Regions from separate parts of the Corynebacterium kozikiae genome, predicted to be linked through region 2. Evidence: riboswitches for the same ligand, from Rfam matches in the RefSeq annotation. Region 2 holds a riboswitch; the other holds the start of a gene.
What was found. A riboswitch is a leader RNA that binds a small molecule or an ion and turns the genes downstream of it on or off. The one in region 2 is predicted to bind cobalamin.
Positions count from the first base shown of each region.

Region 1 (7,708 bases), on a different contig from region 2:
TCGACGCCAACGGCATCGTCCACGTCACCGCCAAGGACAAGGGCACCGGTAAGGAAAACACCATCAAGATCCAGGACGGCTCCGGCCTCTCCCAGGAAGAGATCGACCGCATGGTGAAGGACGCCGAGGCCCACGCGGAAGAGGACAAGAAGCGCCGCGAGGAGCAGGAAATCCGCAACTCCGCTGAGTCCATGGCTTACCAGACCCGTAAGTTCCTGGAGGAAAACGGCGAGAAGGTTTCTGAGGACGTGAAGACCAAGGTCAACGAAGCCGCCGACGCCGTGGACGAGGCCCTCAAGGGCAGCGACATCGAGGCCATCAAGGCAGCCGTAGACAAGCTCTCCACCGAATCCCAGGAAATGGGCAAGCAAATCTACGAAGCCGAAGCAGCCCAGGCCAACGCCCAGGATGCCGCTGACGCCGACCCCAACGTGGTGGACGCAGAGGTTGTAGATGAGGACGAGGACAAGAAGTAATGTCTGACCAAAACCAAAACCCCGACGTACCCGAGGTTGAGGAGGAGTTGCTTACCGACGCCCCCAGCGCCGAAGGTGAACAGGTTGCAGCGGAAGGTGCCGCCGAAACCCTAGAGGGCGCTGAGGTGGATGGCTCTGAGGTGGATCGCCATGAGGCGGGTGCCGCAGGCGATCTGCAGGCGCAGCTTGATGAGCGCACTGAAGATCTGCAACGGATCACCGCGGAGTACGCTAACTACCGGCGTAGGACCGAGCGGGAGCGCCAAGCAACGGTAGAGCTGGCAAAAGCACAGGTGATCACCACGTTGCTGCCGTTGCTCGATGACCTTGAGCTCGCCGAGAAGCACGGTGACCTCGCCGAGGGACCGCTCAAAGTCTTCCGCGATAAGTTGGTGGGCGTCCTCGACGGCCACAAGGTGGAAGCCTTCGCTGAAGAGGGTGACCCCTTTGATGCCGAGCGTCACGAGGCCGTGCAGGACCTCTCCACTGGAGACGAAAAGGTGATTGGTACCGTGTTGCGCCGAGGCTACCAAGCAGGCGAGCGCCTCCTGCGTACTGCAATGGTGATCATCGCCGACCCGGCCGAGCCACAAGAAGTAGTGCAGCCGCAAGAAGCGCCTGCCGAGTAGCCTGCTGCTCGCGCAGAGAGCAATGAGCCCCCGAACCAGTTTCGGTTGGGGGCTCATTTTCGTGTGTTAGCCTAGGACTGATCTTCGTTCATGAATATATAGTTCATTTCGCAAAGATCAATGTGAAAGTCGGTGTTCAACGGGAATCCAGTGAGAATCTGGAACTGACGCGCAGCGGTAACGTAAGCACTTGGCCGTGAACTGGGTGAGCCCACTGGGCATCCTGGGAAGAGCTCATTACAGATGGCCGAGATTCTTGTCTTATGGAGTCCGAAAACCTTGCACCGAGTGGGATGATCGGGAGTGCGCGATCTGCTTCTGGTCACTATGAAAGGCACGTTGGCTTGCCCATGCAACGGCGAATTCTCACGGCTTCCGTGATTATCGGTGTGGGCTGCGCTCTCGCTTGTGTGAGTTTGGTTGCAGCCCTTGTGCTGGGCTCTGCAGAGGTGAGTTTTTCTCAAGCGTGGTCCGTTTTGGCGTCGCACGTCTTGGGCCAGGAGGCCGCCGTACCCAAGAGTGTGGATTCTATTGTGTGGGATCTGCGTCTTCCTCGGAGTTTGTTGGCTCTCATTGTTGGTGCTGGTCTTGCAGTGTCTGGCGTGGCCATGCAGACGCTTGTCCGCAACCCTCTTGCAGACCCCTACATTCTTGGTATTTCTTCAGGCGCAGGTGTGGGTGCTACTGCTGTCATTCTGTTTGGCTGGTTTGGCAGCCTGCCCGTTTCCGCACTCACCGTGGGCGCCCTGGTGGGTGCGGCGGCTGCGTCGTTTGCCATCATGGCTTTTGCTCGCACGCGCGCTGGTTTGACGCCTCTGCGCCTCGTCCTGGGTGGCGTGGTGCTCTCGGCAGCGTTTTCCGCACTCTCCAGCTTTATGGTGTTTGCAGGCCCAGATCCGCGTGCAGCGCAGTCCGTGATGTTCTGGATGTTGGGCAGTGTCGCGGGCGCTACCTGGGCAAAGCTCTGGTTCCCGCTCGTGGCGGTGTTGCTGGTGAGCACATACTTTGTGATGTGGAGTAGACAGTTGGACGCTTTGGCAACGGGACGGGAGACGGCCGCAGCCGTGGGTGTGGAAGTGCCTAAGTTGCGGATGGGTTTGTTTCTTGCACAGTCGGTGCTGGTTGGCTCGATTGTGGCCGTGGCCGGGGGCATCGGCTTTGTGGGCCTGGTGATTCCCCACGCTGCTCGAATTCTCGTGGGCGCGTCGCATCGCTTGCTTATTCCGGTTGCCCTCACGGGCGGGGCGTTGTTCATGCTCTGGGTGGATGTGTTGGCGCGTGTGATTGGTGGTTCCCAGGAGATGCCGCTCGGCGTGGTCACGGGACTTATCGGTGCACCGCTGTTCCTCTACCTGATGGCGAAGAATAGTTATCGCTATGGAGGTATGGAATGAATTGTGTGCAACATGGCGCGCTCCTCAAGGCGCGCGGCCTGACCTTTTCGTACCACAACGGCGATCAGCCAATCTTGCGGGATCTGGACCTCACGCTGCAGCCGGAACAAATGACGGCCATCGTGGGCACGAACGGTGCGGGGAAGTCCACCCTGCTTAAGTTGCTAGCAGGTGTCATGGAACCCAGTGGTGGGAAGATCCTCGTCGGTGAGGAGTCCTTGCGGTCGATGCCGGCGCGGCAGCGGGCACAGCAACTCGCGTTTGTGGCGCAGGAGGAGCAGCCTCCCTTTGAGATGGAAGTTATCGACTTTGTGAGCTTGGGCCGCCTCCCGTACTCTTCGCGTTTTGGAGTGATGCGGGCCAGCGATCATGAGGCCGTTCAGGCCGCGATCCAGCTCATGAGGATTGAGAACCTCGCCGGGCGCAATAGCGGTGAGCTTTCTGGCGGCCAGCGCAGGCGCGTGGTGATCGCCCGTGGTATCGCACAGCGGAGCCCATTCCTCCTGCTTGATGAGCCAACCAACCACCTCGATGTATGCCACCAGCATCAGGTGCTCAATATGGTGCGAGAGTCTCACAGTACCGTCGTTGCGGCGATTCACGACCTCGACCTCGTCCTCACCTACTTCGACCGCGTGATAGTGCTGCATGAGGCTTCGGTATTCGCTGACGGATCGCCTGTTGACGTTCTCACGCAAGACGTTGTGCAACAGGTCTTTGGGGTGCGCTCCCACATCGAGCACGTGGAGGCTCTCCGGCATCCGCACCTGCTCACTGAAAAATTTGAAGACTAATTAGAACAAAACCCCATTTTGGGATGGAGGAAACCCCATGAAAACTTGGAACAAAACCCTCGCAGTATTTACTCTGTGTGGCCTCGGCCTCGTGGGCTGCACCTCTTCAGGTGATGCGCCGCAAGCGGAGGGCGATCAGGCGTCGATCACCCTGACCAACTGTGGCCAGGAGGTGACCTACCCAGGTGAAGCCAAGAAGATGCTGGTCAATGACGGTAACATCATGTCCCTCGTGCTGGCTGCCGACGCAATTGACGCAGTGACCGCCGTGAGCTCCATGCAGCGCGACTTGGACATCTTGCAGGCCGCCTACGGTGACGCCATCGCGTCGAAGGAAGAGATCGCGGAGAAGTACCCCACGCTTGAGGAGATCGTGGCATCGCAAGCCGACGTCTACGTGGCTGGCTGGGGCTACGGTCTGAGCGAAGACAAGGGCATCACCCCAGAGCGCTTGGCCGAGTACGACATTGCTACCTACGTGCTCTCGGAGTCCTGCCGTCAGCAGGACGGGGAGGGCCGCGGGGTGATCAACCCCTACGACGCAGTGCGCGAAGACCTCCACAACATTGGCCTGCTCACCGGCAATGAGAAGGAGGCCAAGGAGGCCGTGCAGCGCTTTGACAAGCGCCTAGACGCGCTGGAGGCCGCACCGGAAGCAACCAAGGAGCCCGTGGTGCTGGTCTTCGACTCCGGCACTGACACCGTATTCACCTCTGGCCGTTGGGGCGCTCCTCAGGGCATCATCGAGGCGGCAGGCGCCAAGAACGCAATGGAGGGTGTGGAGGATACGTGGGTATCGGTGAACTGGGAGGCAATCGCTGAGCAGCAACCCGACGCCATCGCGTTTGTGGATTACCCCGGCCAAACGCTGGAAGAGAAAGTGGAGCTGCTGCGCAGTCACCCGGTGACCAAGGATCTGCCGGCCGTGAAGGAAAACCGCTTTATCAACCTTCCCTACGCCATGTGGTGTGAGTCGCCGCTGAACGTCGATGCCGCGGAGCATGTGCGTAAGGCCCTCGAGTACTTCAAGCTTGTCCCAGAAAGCACCATCGCCCCAGAGTTGGCCCTGCCTGATTCCGTACCGGGTCAGGAGTACACGCGCGGTTAGGTTCTTTCTTCTCCCATCACACCACGCTGCCGAGTGTTTGGCCGCGTGGTGTTTTTATGCGCTCACGTGCACGGCTGGGTTTCGCTCGCACACCCAGGGTGCAATAAAAACTCCAACGTGAGCGTTGCGTCCACTAGACTCAACTTTTAGTGAACAGGAAAGAAAGGTGTGCGCATTATGGCACCAAAACCAGAGTGGGCTGAGAAGGACTACTACAAGGACCTCGGTGTATCCAAAACCGCTACCGAGGCGGAGATTAAAAAGGCGTATCGCAAGCTTGCTCGCGAAAACCACCCGGATTCCAACCCCGGCAACGCAGCCGCGGAGGAGCGCTTCAAAGCCGTGGCCGAGGCATATGACGTGGTGGGTGACCCAGAAAAGCGTAAAGAGTATGACGATTTCCGCCGGATGGCGTCTCGCGGATTTGGTCAGGCAGGAGGCGCCGGCTTTCCCGGCGGGTTTCGCCAAGCGCAAGAAGGATTCGACTTCCAAGACATCTTCACTCAAAGAGGCGGAGGATTTAGCCAAGAGGGCCCTTTGGGGGATATCTTCGGTGGCATTTTCAACCGCGGCAGTGGTACTCGCAACACAACTGCGCCGCCGCGGGGACAAGACGTAGAAACCTCCATCCGAATTAGCTTCCGCGAGGTCGCGCGCGGCACCACCATTCCGGTAAAGCTCACCGGTGAGGTTCCGTGCCAAACCTGCCACGGCTCGGGCGCGAAGTCGGGCCAACCGCAGAACTGCCCCACCTGCCAAGGAACAGGGTTTACCAGTGAGAACCGCGGTGCCTTTGGCTTCAGTGCACCGTGTAAAGACTGTGGCGGTACCGGCAAGAAGATCACCGACCCCTGCCCGGATTGCAACGCCACCGGTACCCAGCGCAAAACCAGGGACATCACGGTGCGCATCCCACAGGGCATCCGCGACGGCCAAAAAGTTCGCCTCGCAGGCCAGGGCGAAGCCGGGCACAACGGCGCCCCAGCAGGCGATCTCTTTGTGACCGTCCACGTTGACGCCGACCCCGTCTTTACCCGCGACGGCCAAGACCTTGAGCTTACGGTGCCAATCTCCTTCGCCGAGGCAGCCCTCGGCGGGACCGTCTCCGTGCCCACGCTCGATGGTCGGGTGACTGTGAAGATCCCGGCGGGAACTCCCGACGGGCGCGTGTTGCGCGTGCGAGGGAAAGGAGTGCCGCGCAAGACTGGCGCTGCTGGAGACCTCCTTGTGCGCGTCGTTGTGCAAGTGCCGCCGACGCTCGACGTAGATGCCACAACCGCACTGCGAACCTATGCGCAGGCGGAGCGCGATGCCGGATTTGACCCGCGCCAGGGATGGGCGGGCAACGCTTAGGAGGTGAGAACCATGAGTACAGAACGGACAACCTATGTGATCTCGGTTGCTGCGGAGCTTTCCGGGATGCACGCGCAGACTTTGCGCACCTATGACCGCATGGGTCTGGTCACGCCGGAGCGCACATCTGGTGGCGGGCGTAGGTACAGCGAGAACGATATTTCCATGTTGCGGGAGATTCAGTCGCTTTCCCAGGATCAGGGAGTCAACCTTGCGGGGATCAAAGCCATCATTGAGCTAAAGCGCGAAAATGAGCAGCTCAAGCGCGAAAATGAGCAACTGCGCCGCCAAGTAGCCAGGCCCAAAGGGGAGATTGTGCACGTGCCGCGTTCAACTGCCGTGGTGATGTGGCAGCCGCGTCGAGGGCGCTCTTCCTCCTCCTCATAGTAAAAAGGAGGGCATGGATTCCCTGGATACGCAGTATTCCCGCAGACTTGTTGCCCCCGACCTCGCGCGTGGTTTTGCCTTATTAGGCATCGCCATTGCAAATGCAATTACGGCGTGGTCGGGGGACGCGGGGGAGACTGGATTCGGGATCGTGCGCAACACCGCCGACTCCATGGCCGGCCTGTTTGGCGCAATGTTCGTGCATGTGCGCGGCATCGCCCTGTTCTCCACGCTGCTGGGATACGGCATCGGGATGATCTACGCCCGGGAACTGCAAAAAGGCCACCGTGCCACCCGCGTGATTCTGCGCAGATACGCCTGGCTCGCGGGTTTCGGTGTGTTGCATGCAATCTTCCTGTTCTGGGGAGACATCATGGTGTTCTACGGGCTGGCCGGCATGGCAATGTGCCTGGTGGTGCGCCTCAAAGACAAGGCCCTGTTGACCATCGCCGCCGCGCTTGCGGTGGTGTGGATTGGTGTGATGGGGCTCTTGACTGCGCTTTCGGTTGTCATGGGTGGCGTCATAGACATGGCAAAACTCAATATGGCGGCGCCTATGGTGGAAAGCTACCTGGATCAGCTTGTGGCGGGCGCGATCATAGTGGCAAGCCAGCCTCTGAGCTTTTTCGGCGTGATCTTCATGCTGGGCCCGTGCATCCTCGTGGGGTTTGTGGCCGGGCGCCGCGGCATGATGTGGCATGTGCCGCGCTACCTACCGCTGCTGCGCGCCCTGGCACTTATCACCTTTGGCCTGTGCATCATTCTGGGTGCTGTATGGTGGTTCATCGGGATCAACGGCATGAACACGGAAGCGATCGTGTTCATCAATACTGCTGTGGGTCCGCTTTCCGGCCCGGGTTTCCTGGCCATGTTTGCGCTGTTGGCGCACTGGGTTGAGCGCCGCGGGGGAGTAGGGGAAATCTTCGGTGCGGTGGCCGCTCTTGGCTCAATGAGTATGAGTGGGTATGTGGCGCAGTCGGTCCTCTTTGGGTTGATCATGGCCCCGTACGGCCTGGGTGTGGGCTACGGGGGTGGCGCTGCCTATGTTACCGGCGTGGCCGTGTTCGTGTGGCTAGTGACTGTGCTTGTAGCAGGTTTTTGGCGCAGTCTGGGCAAGCGCGGGCCGGTGGAATCAATCCACCGGAAGGTGGGATATTCACCAAAATTGGCATAAATCTTTCGCACACAAAGCAAAATCTGTAACCTAGGCCTCACCTCGTCCAAAATTGTGGCGGGGCACACACTAGATGCAGATTGGAGCTCATGTGACCATCTACACCAAACCAGGCGAAGAAGGATCAATCGTTTCTTTCCGTGATCGCTACGATAACTACATTGGCGGCAAGTGGGTGCCCCCTACTGATGGTGAGTACATGGACAACATCACCCCGGTTACGGGTGAAGTGTTCTGCCAGGTTGCGCGCGGTAAGGCCGCAGACATTGAGCTGGCTCTCGACGCTGCCCATGCGGCCGCACCCGCTTGGGGTGACTCTTCCCCAGTGGAGCGTTCCACCCTCCTGCTGAAGATCGCTCAGCGCATGGAGGAGCACTTGGAGGAGCTCGCCCT
Region 1 covers NZ_JANIKJ010000019.1:24,139-31,846, reverse strand. The annotation lists gene dnaK (molecular chaperone DnaK) at 1-476, shown strand, start outside; gene grpE (nucleotide exchange factor GrpE) at 476-1,105, shown strand; cobalamin riboswitch at 1,221-1,406, shown strand; gene NQ018_RS09725 (FecCD family ABC transporter permease) at 1,456-2,499, shown strand; gene NQ018_RS09720 (ABC transporter ATP-binding protein) at 2,496-3,293, shown strand; gene NQ018_RS09715 (ABC transporter substrate-binding protein) at 3,331-4,401, shown strand; gene dnaJ (molecular chaperone DnaJ) at 4,579-5,754, shown strand; gene NQ018_RS09705 (heat shock protein transcriptional repressor HspR) at 5,767-6,141, shown strand; gene NQ018_RS09700 (DUF418 domain-containing protein) at 6,155-7,315, shown strand; gene exaC (acetaldehyde dehydrogenase ExaC) at 7,407-7,708, shown strand, end outside.
Region 1: linked by a shared signal. The riboswitch ahead of NQ018_RS09725 (FecCD family ABC transporter permease) and the one ahead of NQ018_RS10355 (energy-coupling factor ABC transporter permease) in region 2 are both predicted to bind cobalamin.

Region 2 (7,708 bases):
GGCGCGAAGGCTGGGCGCAGGCCGGCGAGGGTTTCTGCGGTGGTGTCTGGGCGCACGCCTTCATCGGCGGACACGGTCACCGTCCCCTTGCGGGTGTTTACGCTCACTGGGACAATCTCCGCGGAGAGGTCTGCGGCGGCGGCACGCTGGTGGGAGAGCGCGGCAACGTGGTCTTGTTCTTCGCGGGTGACGGGAAATTCTTGGTTGTAGTGCTCGCTCAGAGCGCCCATGGAGTTGCCCATGCTGGCGGAGGTGAGGGCGTCGTATTCCATGTGGTCCACCAGGGAGGCGCTGCCGAATTTCACCCCGCCGCGCACCTGGGCCAGGTGTGGGGCGTTGCTCATGGATTCCATGCCTCCTGCAACCACGATTGTTGCCTCGCCGCAGCGGATCATGCGCGTGGCATCAATCACTGAGGTGAGCCCCGAAAGGCACACTTTGTTCACCGTGTTGGTGTGCGCTTCCTCGCGTACACCACCGGCGAGTGCCGCCTGCTTGGTGGGGTTTTGGCCAACGCCAGCCTGCAACACCTGCCCCATGATCACCGCGTCTACTTCACTTCCCTCCACGCCCGCGCGCTCCAGGGCACCGCGGATTGCAAACCCGCCGAGTTCCGTTGCGGGAAACGAGCTCAGCCCGCCGAGCAGACGCCCAAAGGGAGTTCGTGCGGCGCCGATAATCACCACATCCTGCGGTGATGCGCCATTTGTGTGCGGGGAGGTGTGCTGCGCCATCGTGGTGGGGTCCTTTCCGTGCAAAAGGTGCGGCACCCCCAAGATGTGTCACAGGGGATGGCACACAAAACCGTTCAGTACGTTTAGTGTTTGTATCGTAAAGCCACATAGTGACCTGCGCCACCTTTTTCGCGCGGAAACCCCTTACAGCGAGCCGATCCCCATCGCCACCAGGAACACCGAGACGCCGTAACCCGCCAGCTTTGCCATGAGATCCCCGTTGCGCCGCGCCGCGTCGAAAAGCCTACCAAACACACTTTCCGGGAACGCCCGCACTACTCCCGCTAGCACCGCCACGAGCGCAGGGAGGCTCAGCGCGAGGCTTGCATAGACGACGAGGCCGGCGTAGCGCACGAATGCGGAGAACTCGCCCGTGGAGAGGTGGGCGAGCCCAAAGAAGAACGGAAGTGAAGTAATTGATTGCACGAATCCCAGCACAAAGCCGGCGAAAACGGTCTGTGCGGAGGGTGCTCGTAGCGGCCCGAGGAGGCGTTGGATGAGGGCGGAGTTGTCGCCGCCGCGCCACGTCCCGATCGCTGCGAGGAGTCCCACCAAGATCAGGAGTATCGCAGCCCAAGGGGATTCGAGGAAGGCTTGGACGTGGGACTGGAGGCCGTCAAACACCAACATGGTGAGCACGGAGAGGAAGAACACTCCGGACCAGTCCCCGGCAATGAGCAGGCCGACCGTGCGCCAGTATTTTCCTTGTTGCGGCAGGATGACGGCACAGGCGAGCACCACAGCAATCAGCAGCAAGTTCACTGAGTCTGCGAGCGCATAGCTCACCGCATGCAGCATTTACGTTCCTTCCCATGAGTACCGTGCAAGTCTACAAGGTTGCAGCCTCAAGCCAATCTCGCACATTTTCCCCGCGCAGCCGCTCCCCCGCAGCCATTCCCCTCATGGACAATACAGACCCCAATTTGGGGGCAAATAGCTGCCAAAAGCGGTAAAAATTGCCCCCATTTTTCACTAGAATCAACGGCGGGTTTTCTTGAAACGCCCGATATTTCCGTGTCGGGTTTCCTAGACCCACGCTAAGCCCACGCTGGGTTCACGCGGGGATTGCGCGGGGATCGCGCGCTGCTCGGCAGGACAGCGTCCCAAGCCTTAAGACCCAAGCCCCAAAACCTAAGATCCAAGACCAAAACCCACGATCTTTTACAGCAGATTTTCAACCGCAAACCGAAGGAAAGAACGTCTCCCATGGCCAAAGACTGGAACGAGAAAATCGAAGCAGCACAACAAATGCTTCCGCTGATCGGCAAGCTCCACCGCAACAACAATGTGGTGGTGTCCGTGTTTGGCCGGCTGTTGATTGATGTGACGGACATTGACATCGTCAAGGCCCACCGCTACTCCCGTTTGGCAACCCACTCTGAGCTCACCCCCGCCCAGACGCTCCCAGTGCTCCAGGCGCTCACCGAGCTGGACTTGGGCACCGCCTCCATTGACATTGGACGCCTCGCGGTGGCACATGAGGAGCGCGGCGGTGACCTCAACGACCCCGCCGGGCTCAAAGAGTTCCTCACCGGCGAGCTGCAGGAAGTGATCGGCACCGAGAACACCTTGGAATCCAAGGACGTAGTGCTCTACGGCTTTGGCCGCATTGGTCGCCTGCTCGCCCGCATCCTGATTGCCCGCGAAGCAGCCTACGGTGGGGTGAAACTGCGCGCCGTCGTTGTGCGTAAAAACGGTGACAAAGACCTGGTCAAGCGCGCTTCCCTACTGCGCCGCGATTCCGTCCACGGCGCGTTCAACGGCACCATCACCGTGGATGAAGAAAACAACGTGATCTGGGCAAACGGCACCAAGATCCAGGTGATCTACTCCAACGATCCCGCCAGCGTGGACTACACCGAGTACGGCATCAACAACGCCATCGTGGTGGACAACACCGGCCGCTGGCGCGACCGCGAAGGCCTCTCCCAGCACCTCCAGTCGAAGGGCGTGTCCCGCGTCCTGCTCACCGCGCCGGGCAAGGGCGACCTGCTGAACGTGGTGTACGGCATCAACCACGAGGCGATCACCGATGAGCACACCATCATCACCGCCGCCTCCTGCACCACCAACGCCATCACCCCAGTGTTGAAGGTGCTCAATGACCACTACGGCGTGATCAACGGTCACGTGGAAACGGTGCACTCCTTCACCAATGACCAAAACCTCATTGACAACTTCCACAAGGGCGAGCGCCGTGGCCGCGCCGCCGGGTTGAACATGGTGCTCACGGAAACCGGCGCCGCAAAGGCCGTGGCCAAGGCGCTGCCCGAGCTCGAAGGCAAACTCACCGGCAACGCCATCCGGGTGCCCACTCCCGACGTCTCCATGGCGGTGCTCAACCTCACCCTCAATCAAGACGTGACTAGGGATCAGGTCAATGAGCTGATGGACAAGGTGGCGCTGCACTCCGATCTGCGCCAGCAAATCGCGTACATCCACTCCCCAGAGGTGGTTTCCACGGACTTTGTGGGCACCACCCACGCGGGCATTGTGGACGGCCTGGCAACCATCGCCAACGGCAACAACCACCTCGTGCTCTACGTGTGGTACGACAACGAGTTTGGCTACTCCAACCAGGTGATCCGCATCGTGGAGGAAATCGCCGGGGCTCGGCCGAAGGTGCTGCCAAAGCGCACCCCGAGCGCGGAAATCTAAAGCAATTCAGAAGGCTGCTTGACCTCACGCCCCAAGGCCGCCGAGACGATGGGTGCCCACGGCACCTCCAGACCGGCGGCCTTCATGAATGCGTGATCAGTGATCATTTCCACCCCGCCGGAATGCAGCTCACCATCGTGGAGCACCACGAAGCGGGTAGCTAAGCGCCAGGCAGCGTTGACGTCATGGGTGGAAAACAGCAGCGCAGTACCCAGGTTTTCCAGGGTCTCAATCAGGGCGCTGGTGCCCTCGGGGTCCAGCCCGGCGGTGGGTTCATCAAGGAGGAGCACGCTCGGGCGCATCGCAAGCGCGCCGGCGAGGGCCACCCTTTTGCGCTGGCCAAAAGAAAGTTGGTGTGGCACAGCGTCAGCAAGATCGGCGATGCCCAAGCTCGCGAGTACCTCCTCGACCCGCTCCTGCACTTGCGCAGCATCCAGCCCCATGTTGGTAGGTCCGTAAGCTACGTCTGCGGCCACTGAGGTGGCAAAGAGCTGGTCGTCTGGCTCCTGCAACACCATTTGCACAAACGCGCGCACCTGATTGCGTGCCTTCCGCGACGCCGCAACGGGCGCGCCGTTGATCAGCACCTGGCCGGCGTCGGCACGCCAAGACCCCGCCAGAATCCGCATGAGACTGGACTTGCCCGCGCCATTTCTACCCAGCAAACAGATACGCTCACCTGCGGCGATGTTGAGGGTGACGCCGCGCAGAATGTGCTGCTCACCGCGAGAAAAGTGCACGTCTGTGCACCCGAGCAACGACCTCACCACAGCAAGCCTTCCTGCATCGCACCAATACCTGCGATACACACTAACAACGCGAGCGTCACACACAGGAATCCCGCCCGCCCATGCGCGCCGAGCTCACCACCAGCTACAAGCGTTGCTTGGGGGTCCGCGCGCAGCTCCAGGCCCTCGGCAAGGCGGCGGGCCCGCGCAAAAGAGGTAACAAACAGGCTCGCCCCCAAAGAAGCTGCCGACGCCACCCAGCGGCGCCTACTCGAATACCCCAACCGGGCCTGCTGGGCCAAGAAGACGCTGCGTGCGGTGGCCACGAGCAGCGCCACCATGCGATACATGGAGACCATGAGCTCGATGATGAACCCTGGGATGTGAAGGCGATACAACAGCGCGATTGTCTGCGGCAGCGGCGTGGTGAGCGCGTAGAGCACAGTGGCCCACGTGGCCAACAAGCTGCGCAGAAGCAGTGTTGCGGCGTTGCGGACACCGCCGTCGATGAGTACCAGGCCATCGCCGGTGATCGCCACCACCAGTGGGAGCACGCCCACCACCAAGAAAGCGATGGGCGCTGCTACCAGCGCGAGCAGCAGTTTCAGCGGCGGCCGCGCGGCGATCACAGTTGCGGTGAGCACCCCAGCGATCAGCAACCAGGCGTAGCCGAAAGGGAGCGCCACCACCAATACCAGCACCCCCAGCAGCAGGAGCGCCTTCTCCGCCGCGGGGCGTGGGGCCCAACGGCTGTGCAGCGCGGCGTATTCGAGCTGATTCATGTACTCACAAAGTCTTAGGGGGCTGGGGTGTTGGGGTGTTGGGGTGTTTTTCGAGGAGGCAGGAAGTTATTCCTGAGTGCGCTCCTGCTCTTTGGTGCGCCCGCGGTACACGCCGATGGCGTAGCCCAGCACGCTCGCGCCGAGTGCCGCCTGGAGGGCAAACAACCCGGACTCTACCTCGCCGGGGAGTTCCCCGATGAGGGGGTCAAACCACGGCTCGTATTCCGGATTGACTTCCTCCACCAGGCCTTCGGCTGCGGCATCAGTGCCTGCGAAGGGTTCTTCGGAGTCGCGATTACCAAGGTTGATGAACATGGGGAATGCGGCCACCACGATGGCGATTCCGGCGAGCAGCAAGGAGCTGCCCTTGGAGCCTTTTTCGCCTGGGGTTGAGCCGGCCTTTGTGTGCTTGAGTGTGTCTGCCATGGCCTAGATCCCCACTTTCTGTGCCACCGGCTGCGCTGGCTCTGGTAGGAAACCGAGGCGTTGCAACTCAGGTACGGCAATCTTGCTCAGTGCACGAACAATGAGCACCGTGACAATCGCTTCAATCACCGCGATGGGAACCTGGGTAGGCGCATACAGCCCCATAAACGTAAGCCACGCCTGCACCAGACCCTGCGCATGGTGCGCCAACGCCAACTGGGTGGCGGTGACAACGTATGTGGCAAGGTTGCCCAATAGCGCCGCAAGAAACACCGCTAGGTCCATGCTCGCCCCGGCGCCGCGGCTTGCCCGCCACACGCCATAAGCCACCCACGGGCCCACAATCGCCATTGCGAACACATTGGCCCCTAGGGTGGTGATGCCTCCGTGGGCAAGCAGCAGCGCTTGGAAGAACAACACCAAGGTGCCCAAGAGAGCCATGACCGGTGGTTTGAACAGCACTGCTCCCAGCGCCGTACCTGTTGGATGTGAGGAAGATCCAGTGACGGAGGGGATTTTGATTGCGGAGAGCACAAAGCTAAACGCGCCGGCTGCGGCGAGCAGCAGTTTGGTTTCCGGCTGAGCCTTGAGCTGCTTCTTCACAGCCACTGCGCCGTGTGCTACAAACGGCGTTGCTACCGCTGCCCACGCCACACAATGCGTGACGGGGAGGAACCCTTCTGCAATATGCATAAGTTTTACACTTCTTTCCGTATGAGCCCAGATCCCCGTGGGCTTGCGCTATACCTTTGGGGCGCAACCGGTCTCCTGGCTTCCACCCGCAAATCCTTAGTGGTTTCCCCTTCCCGCCCGAAAGCAGTGAGGTCACCTGCGTATTTGGTGGTGACAGTGGCGGGGCCCGCTGCCGGATTTACACCGGCATTCCCGTTGTTGCGCCCTCGGTAATGACCTTATCACTCAGCTCCTCACTCGCCACCCCACAGAACCCCCCCGGTCAAGCTTCCTCACTTTCATACCGACGGTCATCGCACGTGCCGCCGGCCTCCGCAACCAAGGAGCCAAGAGCTACTACGCTGGTACTGGCCCCTATACGCGGCCCACATTCGGACCATGCAATTCGGACCCTGCACTGCGAAAGTGAGCACCCTGTGGATGTTTCAGACCCTACCCAGCTCAAGGATGTCCTCACCGACGGCTTTTTCCACCAAATTGAGAAGTCCTGGGCGTTCCAACACAACCTGGGTCAGATTGAAAACGTGCGATTCAACCCCGTAGGTGGCACCCCCAACTACGAGATTATTGCCGACAGCGCAGCGGGCCCCGTTGGCTTCCGTGGCATCGTGGTTGCCCACTGCACGCACAACTCTTGGACATGGGCACACAACAACCAAACCTGGAATATCCCGGAACTCAGCGGCACGCACCCCTTCCACCCTGATCTGGTAGCCGCCGCGCGCACGCTGCATGGAAACGGTCCCGTATTCCAGGTACCTATCACTGACCCCACACCAGAAGGCACAGAACACGAAGCTTTTCACGTAGTGGTGATGGTCGGTGATGCCCTCGCACTCACCCCACGAGCTGCAATCACACTGGGACTGGGCCAGCTACCCAAGGACTTGGATCTGGAACGTGCGCTCACCTCTTATGCCGCCGCCCGCGGCCTTGCGGTGGCCAAGGGAAACCTCGATAAGGGTGCAAATGGGGGTGCAATCGAGGCAACGCCAGAGCAGGCCGCTCACCAAATAGCTGATTCCGCACACCTATTTCACCTGCGTGATCAGAAAGGCACCATCACCACGGTCAACCTGCAGACGCAGCAACTAGTCTCTGCGATCACCACTGCGGAGGTGGCGTCGGACGCCTTCTACCTTGCCCACGAGCACAAGCTGTTCGCCGAGGCCACCTTTGGGGCGCAGGATTGGCAGCAAGGCGTGGGCGATGTCAGCCTTACCCACAGCATGGTCCGAGTGGGCGAGCACGAACTGCAGGCATTGCTGCTCGCCGTGGACGGAACTTGGTCCTGGTTTCACCCCGGGTTTTCCCAGTTCCCAGCAGCAAAGCTCGCACGCGGGGCACTCGACTTCGCCCTCGAGCACGGACTCAAAGAGTTCACCACGCCGCAAACAAGCCCCCTCGCGGTCAGCGCCGCAAAGTCCATCCTCCAAGCCTGGATTCTCTGGAGCGGACCCATCGGGGAACACCAAGGCACCTTCCTGCTGCGCTCCCCAAGCCTCCAGCTTCCGCCACTCACCTCGGAGGTGATGCAGGCGGTAGAACGCACGCCGGTGCCGGAGGGTATCGACGCGGCCCGGGCGTGGCGCTTCTACATGCAGTCTCGCGGCGGTGGCGTCGAAGCAGGCGCAAGTATCCCGGGGAGCAGCGCCTAGGCGATCGCTGAAGATTACTGCCGAAGCGC
Region 2 covers NZ_JANIKJ010000024.1:6,294-14,001, forward strand. The annotation lists gene NQ018_RS10325 (acetyl-CoA C-acyltransferase) at 1-734, opposite strand, end outside; gene NQ018_RS10330 (hypothetical protein) at 879-1,532, opposite strand; gene NQ018_RS10335 (glyceraldehyde-3-phosphate dehydrogenase) at 1,941-3,392, shown strand; gene NQ018_RS10340 (energy-coupling factor ABC transporter ATP-binding protein) at 3,389-4,132, opposite strand; gene cbiQ (cobalt ECF transporter T component CbiQ) at 4,156-4,902, opposite strand; gene NQ018_RS10350 (energy-coupling factor ABC transporter substrate-binding protein) at 4,969-5,328, opposite strand; gene NQ018_RS10355 (energy-coupling factor ABC transporter permease) at 5,332-6,021, opposite strand; cobalamin riboswitch at 6,090-6,216, opposite strand; gene NQ018_RS10360 (DUF6882 domain-containing protein) at 6,438-7,679, shown strand; gene NQ018_RS10365 (3-hydroxyisobutyryl-CoA hydrolase) at 7,694-7,708, opposite strand, start outside.